3 regions of the Bradyrhizobium guangdongense genome follow, and region 2 is predicted to be linked to each of the others. Evidence: predicted binding sites of a transcription regulator. Region 2 holds the regulator's gene; each other region holds the start of a gene.

The links. Region 2 encodes LexA, which represses DNA repair genes until DNA is damaged. Its sites were predicted from a motif close to TGTTCNNNNTGTGTTCNG; they were not measured.
Region 1: the regulator LexA is predicted to act here: its motif matches at 1,414-1,431, upstream of uvrA (excinuclease ABC subunit UvrA).
Region 3: the regulator LexA is predicted to act here: its motif matches at 1,855-1,872, upstream of X265_RS27965 (DUF3072 domain-containing protein).

The regions. Positions count from the first base shown of each region.
Region 1 covers NZ_CP030051.1:4,190,016-4,193,286, forward strand. Annotated here, with positions in the region: gene X265_RS20020 (outer membrane protein) at 1-325, shown strand, start outside; gene X265_RS20025 (outer membrane protein) at 563-1,246, shown strand; gene uvrA (excinuclease ABC subunit UvrA) at 1,526-3,271, shown strand, end outside.
Region 2 covers NZ_CP030051.1:4,301,988-4,305,258, forward strand. Annotated here, with positions in the region: gene X265_RS20590 (molybdopterin molybdotransferase MoeA) at 1-944, shown strand, start outside; gene lexA (transcriptional repressor LexA) at 1,121-1,822, shown strand; gene X265_RS20600 (hypothetical protein) at 1,992-2,186, shown strand; gene X265_RS20605 (hypothetical protein) at 2,396-2,830, shown strand; gene X265_RS20610 (ComEC/Rec2 family competence protein) at 2,841-3,271, opposite strand, start outside.
Region 3 covers NZ_CP030051.1:5,859,063-5,862,333, reverse strand. Annotated here, with positions in the region: gene X265_RS27980 (Do family serine endopeptidase) at 1-609, shown strand, start outside; gene X265_RS27975 (hypothetical protein) at 881-1,243, shown strand; gene X265_RS27970 (DUF6496 domain-containing protein) at 1,256-1,549, opposite strand; gene X265_RS27965 (DUF3072 domain-containing protein) at 1,624-1,818, opposite strand; gene X265_RS27960 (hypothetical protein) at 1,934-2,143, shown strand; gene X265_RS27950 (hypothetical protein) at 2,465-2,710, opposite strand; gene X265_RS27945 (hypothetical protein) at 2,803-3,006, opposite strand; gene X265_RS27940 (hypothetical protein) at 3,226-3,271, shown strand, end outside.

The sequences.
Region 1 (3,271 bases), 110 kb from region 2:
GCTTTACGTCAAGGGCGGCGCCGCTGTCGTCGGCGACAAGTACGACGTGTTCGCAGCTCCCGGCACGCCCGGCGCTGGTACCCTGCTGGCGTCAGCCCGCGAGACTCGTTGGGGCGGCGCCGTCGGTGCAGGTCTCGAATTCGGCTTTGCGCCGAACTGGTCGGTTGGCGTCGAGTATGACCACATGTTCCTTGGTCATCGCACGATCGGCTTGACCACGCCGGCCGGAGCCGCCTTCGGCAGCGACCGCATTGGCCAGGATGTCGATATGGGCCTCGTCCGCCTCAACTATCGCTGGGGCGGCCCGGTCATCGCGAAATACTGATATCCCGCTGATATCATTGGAAGATCAAAGGCCGGCCCTGTGCCGGCCTTTTTGCTGCGGGTTCCAGGATGAAACTAAAGGTCAGCAAACGTTACGTTTTGCGTCTGTTGTGGCTTTTGGGAGACACAACTTGCGGCTTTGGTGGTGTAAGCACGACGTCAGTTGGACCACAGCGTCCGATACTGCTTCCGACGCACGGAAGTCCAAAATAGAAACTGGGACTGGGATTTGTTCAATATGAAGAAGATTCTCTTGGCTTCGGCCGCTCTGATCGCTCTGACCGGCGCCGCTTCGGCTGCCGACCTGGCGGCTCGCCCCTACACGAAGGCCCCGGTGGCCATGGCTTCGGTCTACAACTGGACCGGCTTCTACCTCGGTCTCGTCGGTGGCGGCGCCTGGGAAGATTCGGGCTCGCCCCGCATGCAGGGCGGCTTCGTCGGCGGCACCGCTGGCTACAACTGGCAGACCGGCAATGTCGTGTTCGGCGTCGAGGCCGATGGCGCCTGGGCTGACGTCAGCGCCACGGCGACCGGCGCCACCGTCGTCCCCGGCTTCGGTGTCGTGACTGCGACCGCCACCTCGAAGACCGACGCGATGGGCACGGTGCGCGGCCGTATCGGCTACGCCGTCAACAACGTGCTGTTCTACGGCACCGGTGGCTACGCCTGGATCGACAACAAGATCACCCTCTCGGCCCTCGGCGTGAGCGCCTCCGACAGCAAGTTCCACTCGGGCTGGACCGTCGGCGCCGGCGTCGAAGCCTTCATCGCTCCGCAGTGGTCGATCAAGGGCGAGTACCTCTATCGCAGCCTCGGCGGCGAGACCTACTTCGGCGCTCTGCCCACCGGCACCCTCAACCTGCACACCGTGCAGGTCGGCGTGAACTATCACTTCAACGGCCCGGTCGTCGCCAAGTACTGAGTTCAGTACTGATCGTCGCGACCGACGTTACATCGTCACGAAAGGCCGGCCTCGCGCCGGCCTTTTTCTTTGGGCGACGCTCGCGCAGTTCCGCGCCCTGCTGCCAAGTGCCGCCAGCGCAACAACAATCCGTTGACGATTCGCAAGTCCCACTGGAAATCCACCTCCGTTCTTCCTACGTTCGCTACAACCCCATCGGCGCCGATCCCGGTTCCGGGCGAAGCGCGCCTCTCCATTGGCGCGATCGCGTAGCCTTGGGATTCCTCGAGGGCAACGCGGATGGATGAAGTGATCAAGGCGAAGCGCCAACAACAGAATGCGGGCTCCAGCCTGCGCGCAATTACGATCCGCGGCGCCCGCGAGCACAACCTCAAGAACATCGACGTCGAGATTCCCCGCGACAAGCTCGTGGTCTTCACCGGGCTCTCAGGCTCCGGCAAATCCTCGCTCGCCTTCGACACCATCTACGCCGAGGGCCAGCGGCGCTACGTCGAATCGCTGTCGGCCTATGCCCGCCAGTTCCTGGAGATGATGCAGAAGCCCGACGTCGATCAGATCGACGGCCTGTCGCCGGCGATCTCGATCGAGCAGAAGACGACGTCGAAGAATCCGCGCTCCACCGTCGGCACCGTCACCGAGATCTACGATTACATGCGCCTGTTGTGGGCGCGCGTCGGCGTGCCCTATTCGCCGGCCACCGGCCTGCCGATCGAGAGCCAGACCGTCTCGCAGATGGTCGACCGCGTGCTGGCACTGCCCGAAGGCACGCGCCTCTATTTGCTGGCGCCTGTCGTGCGCGGCCGCAAGGGCGAGTATCGCAAGGAGCTGGCCGAATGGCTCAAGAAGGGCTTTCAGCGCGTCAAGATCGACGGCACCTTCTACGAGCTCGCGGAGGCCCCGACGCTGGACAAGAAGTTTCCGCACGACATCGACGTCGTCGTCGACCGCATCGTGGTGCGCGCCGATATCGGCCAGCGCCTCGCCGAAAGCTTCGAGACCGCGCTGAAGCTCGCCGAGGGTCTCGCCGTCGTCGAGTTCGCCGATGCGCCCGCGGCGGCAGCACCGATCGAAGAGAAAAAGAAGACCGCAAAGATCCACGACAAGAGCGGCCCCGAGCGCATCCTGTTCTCGGAAAAGTTCGCCTGCCCGGTCTCCGGCTTCACCATCCCCGAGATCGAGCCGCGTCTGTTCTCGTTCAACAACCCCTATGGCGCCTGCCCCGCCTGCGGTGGCCTCGGCGTCGAGCAACACGTCGACGAAGACCTCGTCATCCCCGACAAGGAGCTCGCCATCGGCAAGGGTGCGATCGCGCCCTGGGCCAAGTCGTCGTCGCCCTACTACACGCAGACGCTGACCGCGCTCGGCAAGCACTACAAGTTCACGCTGACCACCAAGTGGAAGGATCTGCCGAAGAAGACGCAGAACGCGATCCTGTTTGGCTCCGGCGAGGACGAGATCAAATTCTCCTACGAGGACGGCGTTCGCTCCTACGACACCAAGAAGCCGTTCGAAGGCGTCATCACCAACATCAACCGCCGCTATCGCGAGACCGAGAGCGAGTGGGCGCGCGAGGAGCTGGCGAAGTATTTCCACGACGTGCCCTGCGGCGCCTGCAACGGTTTCCGGCTCAAGCCGGAGGCGCTCTGCGTCAAGGTCGGCGGCAAGCACATCGGCGAGATCTCCGAGCTTTCCGTGAAGGGCGCCGGCGCCTGGTTCGAGACCGTGCCTGATACACTGAACGCACAGCAGAACGAGATCGCAGGGCGCATCCTCAAGGAGATCCGCGAGCGTCTCACCTTCCTGCTCGACGTCGGCCTCAACTATCTCACCCTCTCCCGCTCCTCCGGCACGCTGTCCGGCGGCGAGAGCCAGCGCATCCGCCTGGCCTCGCAGATCGGCTCTGGCCTCACCGGCGTGCTCTACGTGCTGGACGAACCCTCGATCGGCCTGCACCAGCGCGACAATGCGCGCCTGCTCGACACCCTCAAGCGGCTTCGCGACCTCGGCAACACCGTGGTCGTGGTC
Region 2 (3,271 bases):
AAGCGGTACGAATCTTCACCGGCGGAGTCGTTCCCGATGGCGCGGACGCCGTCGTGATCCAGGAGGACACGGTCACAGACGGCAAGCGCGTCACGATCAAAGAGGCCGCGATTAGCGGCCGGCACATCCGCCCCGCAGGCATCGACTTTCACGAAGGCGACGTGCTGCTCCGTCAGGGGACCCGATTGACCGATCGCGGGCTCGCGCTCGCAGCGGGCATGAACCACCCGCAGCTTCCCGTTCGTCGTCGTCCGAAGGTCGCGATCCTCGCCACCGGCGACGAGCTGGTGATGCCGGGCACCACCCCCGGTCATGGCCAGATCGTCTATTCCAACGGCTATGCCCTGCACGCGCTCGCCCGTAGCGAGGGCGCCGACACCATCGACTTTGGCGTCGCCGCCGACACGCTCGAAGCCACCACCGCGGGCATCCGCCGCGCGCGCCAGTCCGGCGCCGACATCCTGATCACGACCGGCGGCGCCTCGGTCGGCGACCACGATCTGGTGCAGCAGGCGCTTCGGGACGAAGGCACCTCGATGGCGTTCTGGAAGATCGCGATGCGGCCGGGAAAGCCGATGATGCACGGGCGTCTCGGGGCCATGCGCGTGATCGGCCTGCCCGGCAATCCCGTGTCATCCTACGTGTGCGGTTTCCTGTTCATGGTGCCGCTGATTCGCGCGCTCTCAGGCCATTCGGTGGTTCATCACTGCCGCGAGCGCGCGGTGCTCGGGCGCGATGTCCGCGCCAACGACCAGCGCGAGGATTACCTCCGCGCGCGTCTCGAAGTGCGTGACGATGGCACGCTCATCGCCGTTCCCGTCAATCACCAGGACTCCTCGCTGCTTGCGAATCTCGCTGCGGCACAGGCACTTCTCGTGCGCCCGCCGTTCGCCCCCAAGGCCGAAGCGGGAGCGCCTTGCGAGGTGCTGCGACTGCCTGTTTGAACACAGCGTTCGCAACCGTTCCGCGAACTTTGTCGCGTTCACGGTAAATTAAGCAGTTGCGGAACATGTATCGAACATATAGTGTCCGTTCATGATTTGTTTCGAGCATGTAACGGCTTATCGCTGACTTCAGCGTCTCGGAATCGAACGACATCGTCAGGGGGATTTTGGTCGAGATGTTAACGCGCAAACAATACGAGCTCCTGCGGTTCATCAGCGAGCGGCTGAAGGAAAGCGGCGTGCCGCCCTCCTTCGACGAGATGAAGGACGCGCTCGATCTGCGTTCGAAGTCGGGCATCCACCGCCTGATCACCGCGCTCGAGGAGCGTGGCTTCATCCGCCGCCTGCCGAACCGCGCCCGCGCGATCGAAGTGATCAAGCTGCCCGAGCTCCAGGCCGCCGCCGGTAACCGCCGCGGCTTCACCCCGAGCGTGATCGAGGGCAATCTCGGCAAGGTGCGCACGACATCGAGCCCGCCCGCCGACGAGGGCGAACGCCCCGTCGCAGTGCCGGTGATGGGCCGCATCGCGGCTGGTACGCCGATCGAGGCGCTGCAGACCCGCAGCCACACCATCAGCGTCCCGCCGGACATGCTCGGCGCAGGCGAGCACTACGCACTCGAAGTGCGCGGCGATTCGATGGTCGATGCCGGCATTCTCGACGGCGACATGGCGCTGATCCAACGCAACGAGAGTTGCGACACCGGCGATATCGTGGTCGCGCTGATCGACGACGAGGAAGCCACCCTGAAACGTTTCCGCCGCCGCGGCGCCTCCATTGCGCTCGAGCCGGCGAATGCCGCCTATGAAGTCCGCATCCTGCCGCCCAACCGGGTGAAGATCCAGGGCAAGCTGATCGGGCTGTACCGGAAGTACTAAGCGCTCTCGCGCGAGCAAACGATGGAGCGGACGATTGTCCGCTCCGGCTGGATAGTCTTTCTGGTTTTGCACAGATTATCCGGCCATCTCTCCAGCGCTAAATCCCCGGCAGGCTGCAACGAAGCGAAGCCTTCATTGCTTCAAAGGCCTCGAGACCGAGGAGACCACCATGCGCAAGATCATCCTGAGCACCGTCACGACGGCCCTGATCGCCGCGTCAGCGCCGAACGCCTTCGCCGCGCAACCGCAGCATCACGTCCGCAAGGCGCAGCAAGCGACAAGCCAGCAATCCCGCAATGCCCTCAACTCCGTCCAGCAGTCGGCCTGGCCATATTCGGGCTGGTCGGCACCGGCCGGACATTGATGCTCCGGATATTGATGCAGAAGGTCTGCCGAATGCGCCGGAGCAGGCTTTGTTCCTAGGCGTTCGGGAAAGATATTGTGATTATGGCCAGCGGACCCAAGCCGCAGATTTGCCTACAACCAAGCAGAGCCTCGCAGACTTACACTCTGATAGAGGCCTGTGCCTCCAGGACAGAGGCGCGGGTTGCTATCCTGATAGAGGAGCACCCGATGTGTGACTATAGCCTGCATGCCGTCGCGACGCGTCCCGCAGAAGTCGGCGAGACGATCGTCACGACAACGTTCCGCGGCACCTCGACACGCGGCTTCGCCTCCGAAGCCGACATGTCCGTCGCGGTCTGCCTGCTGCCGGGAACGGAGCTCGCCTTCGCCGATAACGTCCGCTACGACAACAGGTGGATCTGGACGCGCACCGTCAACTCGCGCGTCGGCAAGTTCGGCAAGATCGATCCGCACGTTCCCGATCGTCATCACGATGCGATCGAATTCCCCGATGGCAAATATGTCTTGGTGACCCAGCTCGTCGAAGGCCAGCGCGCCACCGTGCTGCAACTGCCCGTGACCCAGCCGCTCGGCGAGCGCGAGCACAAGCCGCAGATCATCGCCGACAGTCGTCCGACACCGCCGCGTCTGCCGATCGGCTGAAAGACCGGTTTTAGTCCTCGGCCTGGAAGTCGGCCTCCGACGGAGTTGCGTCCCGAGCGCGTGGCGCCGCCGACCGTGGCATGAGGGTCAGTTCGAAATCTCCTTCGCCGGCTGCCGCCGGCGACCAGGGGCGGTTTGCGCCCCTCGCCCTTACCGACTGGACCGCAAACCCGTCGCCGCGCTGCGTCAGCGCCAGCGCGCCTTGTCGCGCAAGACGCGGCCGATCGACCACCATCGCGGCGCAATCCGGCGGCGCCGGCCTTGATGTCACCACCAGCGCGGCCCGACTGCAATCATCGGCCGGCGCATCGCTGCGCAGCGCCAGCGCGATCATGCGACCATCGGCGAGTGGCGCCACGCAACCGGACTCGTCGCACGACACCCCGTCACCGAGCGCGGCACTGCCGGCATCGCGCGGGTCAGCGTCGGCCGCGAGCCACT
Region 3 (3,271 bases), 1.6 Mb from region 2:
CTGGGCGTGCAGGTGCAGCCGGTGACCGCGGAGATCGCCGACAGTCTCGGCCTCAAGACGGCGCGCGGCGCGATCGTTGACACCCCGCAGGACGGCAGTCCGGCGGCGAAGGCCGGCATCGAGGCGGGCGACGTCATCACCGCCGTCAACGGCACCGCCATCAAGGACTCCCGCGATCTCGCCCGCACCATTGCGGCCCTGGCGCCGGGGACGTCCGTGAAGCTCGATGTCGTCCACAAGGGCGATACCAAGACGGTGACGCTGGCGCTCGGCGAGCTGCCGAATGAGCGGCAGGCCAAGGCCGATGATGGCAAGACGCAAGCGGCTCCCGGTACGCCGCGTCTCGGCCTCAGCCTGGCGCCGGCCGGTGACGTCCAGGGCGCCGGCCAGAAGGGCGTCGTGGTCACCGAGGTCGATCCGCAGGGACCGGCGGCGCAACATGGCATCCAGACCGGCGACGTCATCCTCAACGTTGGCGGCAAGGCCGTCGCCAATGTCGGCGACGTCCGTTCCGAGCTGGCGCAGGCCAAGTCGTCCGGCAAGAAAAGCGTGCTGTTGCAGGTGAAGAGCGCCGAGGCGATGCGCTTCGTCGCGGTGCCGCTCGCCTGATCGTTCAAGCATCGGCAAGTCGAAAGGCGGCCTACCGGGCCGCCTTTTTCATGGGCAGCTGCGGGATGCCCACAGGCCGGCGATAACATTCTCGTTAACGGCAGTAACGGTGACAGGTTCGTCCGAAAAAGCCGCGTTCGCTCGTCAGACTTCGAAAATCGCGCGTGCACCTGGAGGCAATGAGGCCGCCGGGGCAGATCACAGGGTGGAACTTTCGGACCTCCGGTTGCTTGTGGAACCGGCCGATGGTTCGCATTTGATCGGTGCCGACATGGATCGATTGAAGCTCTCGCTGAAGCTTGCGCTGCTCGCAGCGCCTCTCGTGCTGTCGACCGGAACTGCCCTGGGGCGCGATGACGGCCGCTTCGCCGACTCGCCGCTAAAGCCCTGGTTCGACAGCTTGCGCAGTCATCTTGGTCCGTGCTGCTCGGATGCCGATGGTGTCGCCGTGGCCGATCCCGACTGGGACTCGCACAATGGGCACTACCGGGTCCGCCTCGATGGGGAATGGGTCGAGGTGCCCGACGAAGCCGTCATCACCGAACCGAACCGCGCTGGCCGCACCATGGTCTGGCCGGTCAAGACGGCGTTCGGCGTTTCGATTCGATGCTTCATGCCGGGCAGCATGATCTGACGCCAAGTGGCATCACCGCTTGGCGGATTTGCGCTTCGAGCTCTTCTTCCTGGACGTCTTCTTCTTTGATGTCTTCTTTGATGTCTTCTTGGAGGTCTTTCGCTTCGACGCCTTCTTCGGCACCTTCTTGCCCTTCTTGCGCGCCTTCGAGAGGCCGATCGCGATCGCCTGCTTGCGGCTCTTCACGCGTCCGCCGCGACCGCCGCGTCCGCTCTTGGCGGTGCCCTTCTTGTAGCGGCGCATTTCGCTCTCGACATCACTGCCGGAACTGCGCGAGTAGCGGCGCTTCTTTGCCTTGCGTGCCATCAAGTCTCTCCCTTCGCCCTGGGAAAGAACCGTATTGCTGACGCAACGTTCCAAGCGTGCCGGTCACCGGCCCCTCAGAAGGAGTTCGCGAGTTCGATCTCGGCTTCGAGCACCTGGATGCGGCGCGCGGCTTCGGCAAAGGAGAGACCTCGGTCGTATTGTGCGGGCTGGTAGGCCTCCTCGCTCAACCGCTTCAGCCGCAGCCCTTGGGCGCGGGTCATCTGCTCCATGAGAAAAGCCTTGGCGTCGTATTTACCCTGAACCTGCATCTTCGTTCTCCGTCCTGAATTCGTGGCTTGACTATATGTTCTTATTTTGTTCTAACAAGCCATGGACAACAGAATTAATGAAATTCGTCGCAAGATCAGCGCCTTGAGGCTGGAAATGGCCGATGTCGAGGCGTCCGTGCGCGATCTCGTCAATCGCGATCGCGACTGCGCTGAACGTGCCCAGGCGCAGATCGATCTGCGCCGGAAACTGGGCCTGTTGATCAGCGAATGGAAGGCTGCAGGTGGAGGCGGGGTGTTGCCTGACATTCGCGACAAAGGGCGTCTTCGTCCATTGAAGAGCGAGGGCAGGCTAGCACGCCGCTGAGGCTCTGTGCGACCATTGATGGAGGGCGACGGTAGTGGACGAAGACCCGGACACTTACCGGATTCTGAAGCTGCGCGCCGAGATCCTCGAGTTGGGATCCGCCATCCGGCAGTTGCAGCGCGAGGGCCTCGATGATGCCGCGGCCCAGCTCCTGATTGCGCGCAAGCGGGCTCGGCTCGATCTTCTCTTGAGGACGGCCCCCTCAGCCGGCCGCCCTAACATAACTGACATCCGACACAGCTGAAGCGGTCGCGCAACGCGAGATGCCGGATGCCGAAGTGGCAGGCCCCGCTTTCGCGGGGCCCTGAGCTTCCCGCGACCTTACTTGGTGTTGCTCGGGGTGCCCGTGTTGTTCTTGTTCGTCATGGTGCCGCCCTGGTCGGAGCCGGGGCCGGAGCCGCCCTGTCCGGACGGGTCGCTGCCCTTGGACTTCATGTTGGCGCCCGTCGTCGTCTGCGACATCGAGGAGTGATGATGCTTCTTGTGCGACTTGGCCTGCGCGGCGAACGGCGCGGCGGCAAGGCCGGTTGCCAACATCACGGCGAGAGCGAGCTTGGTCGTCTTCATGTGGGGGACTCCCTGGGTTGAATTGACGCAGGCAGCCAACCGCCATCTGCGCCAGGAGTTCCCAACAAAGCTTTGCACGCGTGTCGCGCGCTTCAAGATTCCTTGTCTCCGTCGAGAATGAAGACGACGCCCGTCAGCGCGGCACCGATGGCAAATGTCGTCACCATCGTGACGACAAAAACCAAGTCGGCCGCGCTGCCGCCGTGATTCAGCAATTCCGCGACCGCGGGATTGGCCAATATCAGCGTGAACGTGAAGACCAGACCGAGCGCCGCGCCCATCATCGCATGCGTCATCAACTGGATGATGCCGGTCGGAGAGATCAGACTTGATGTCCTGTTTGGCGACCTGTTTGGCGATTTTTTTGCGCGCATGGAACTGCCGATCGATCTGGCATGCAAACGCGCGCGGCAATCGCCGGTTCCAAAGAGCATGAAGGAATTGTCATCCGCCGCTTCATCCGACGTTCATGCCCGGTTTGCGAGGATCGATGCCGTCAACACGGAACGTTCGCTATGGGAAAAGTGGTCTTTCTCTATCGCTCGCTGGCCTATCGTCATG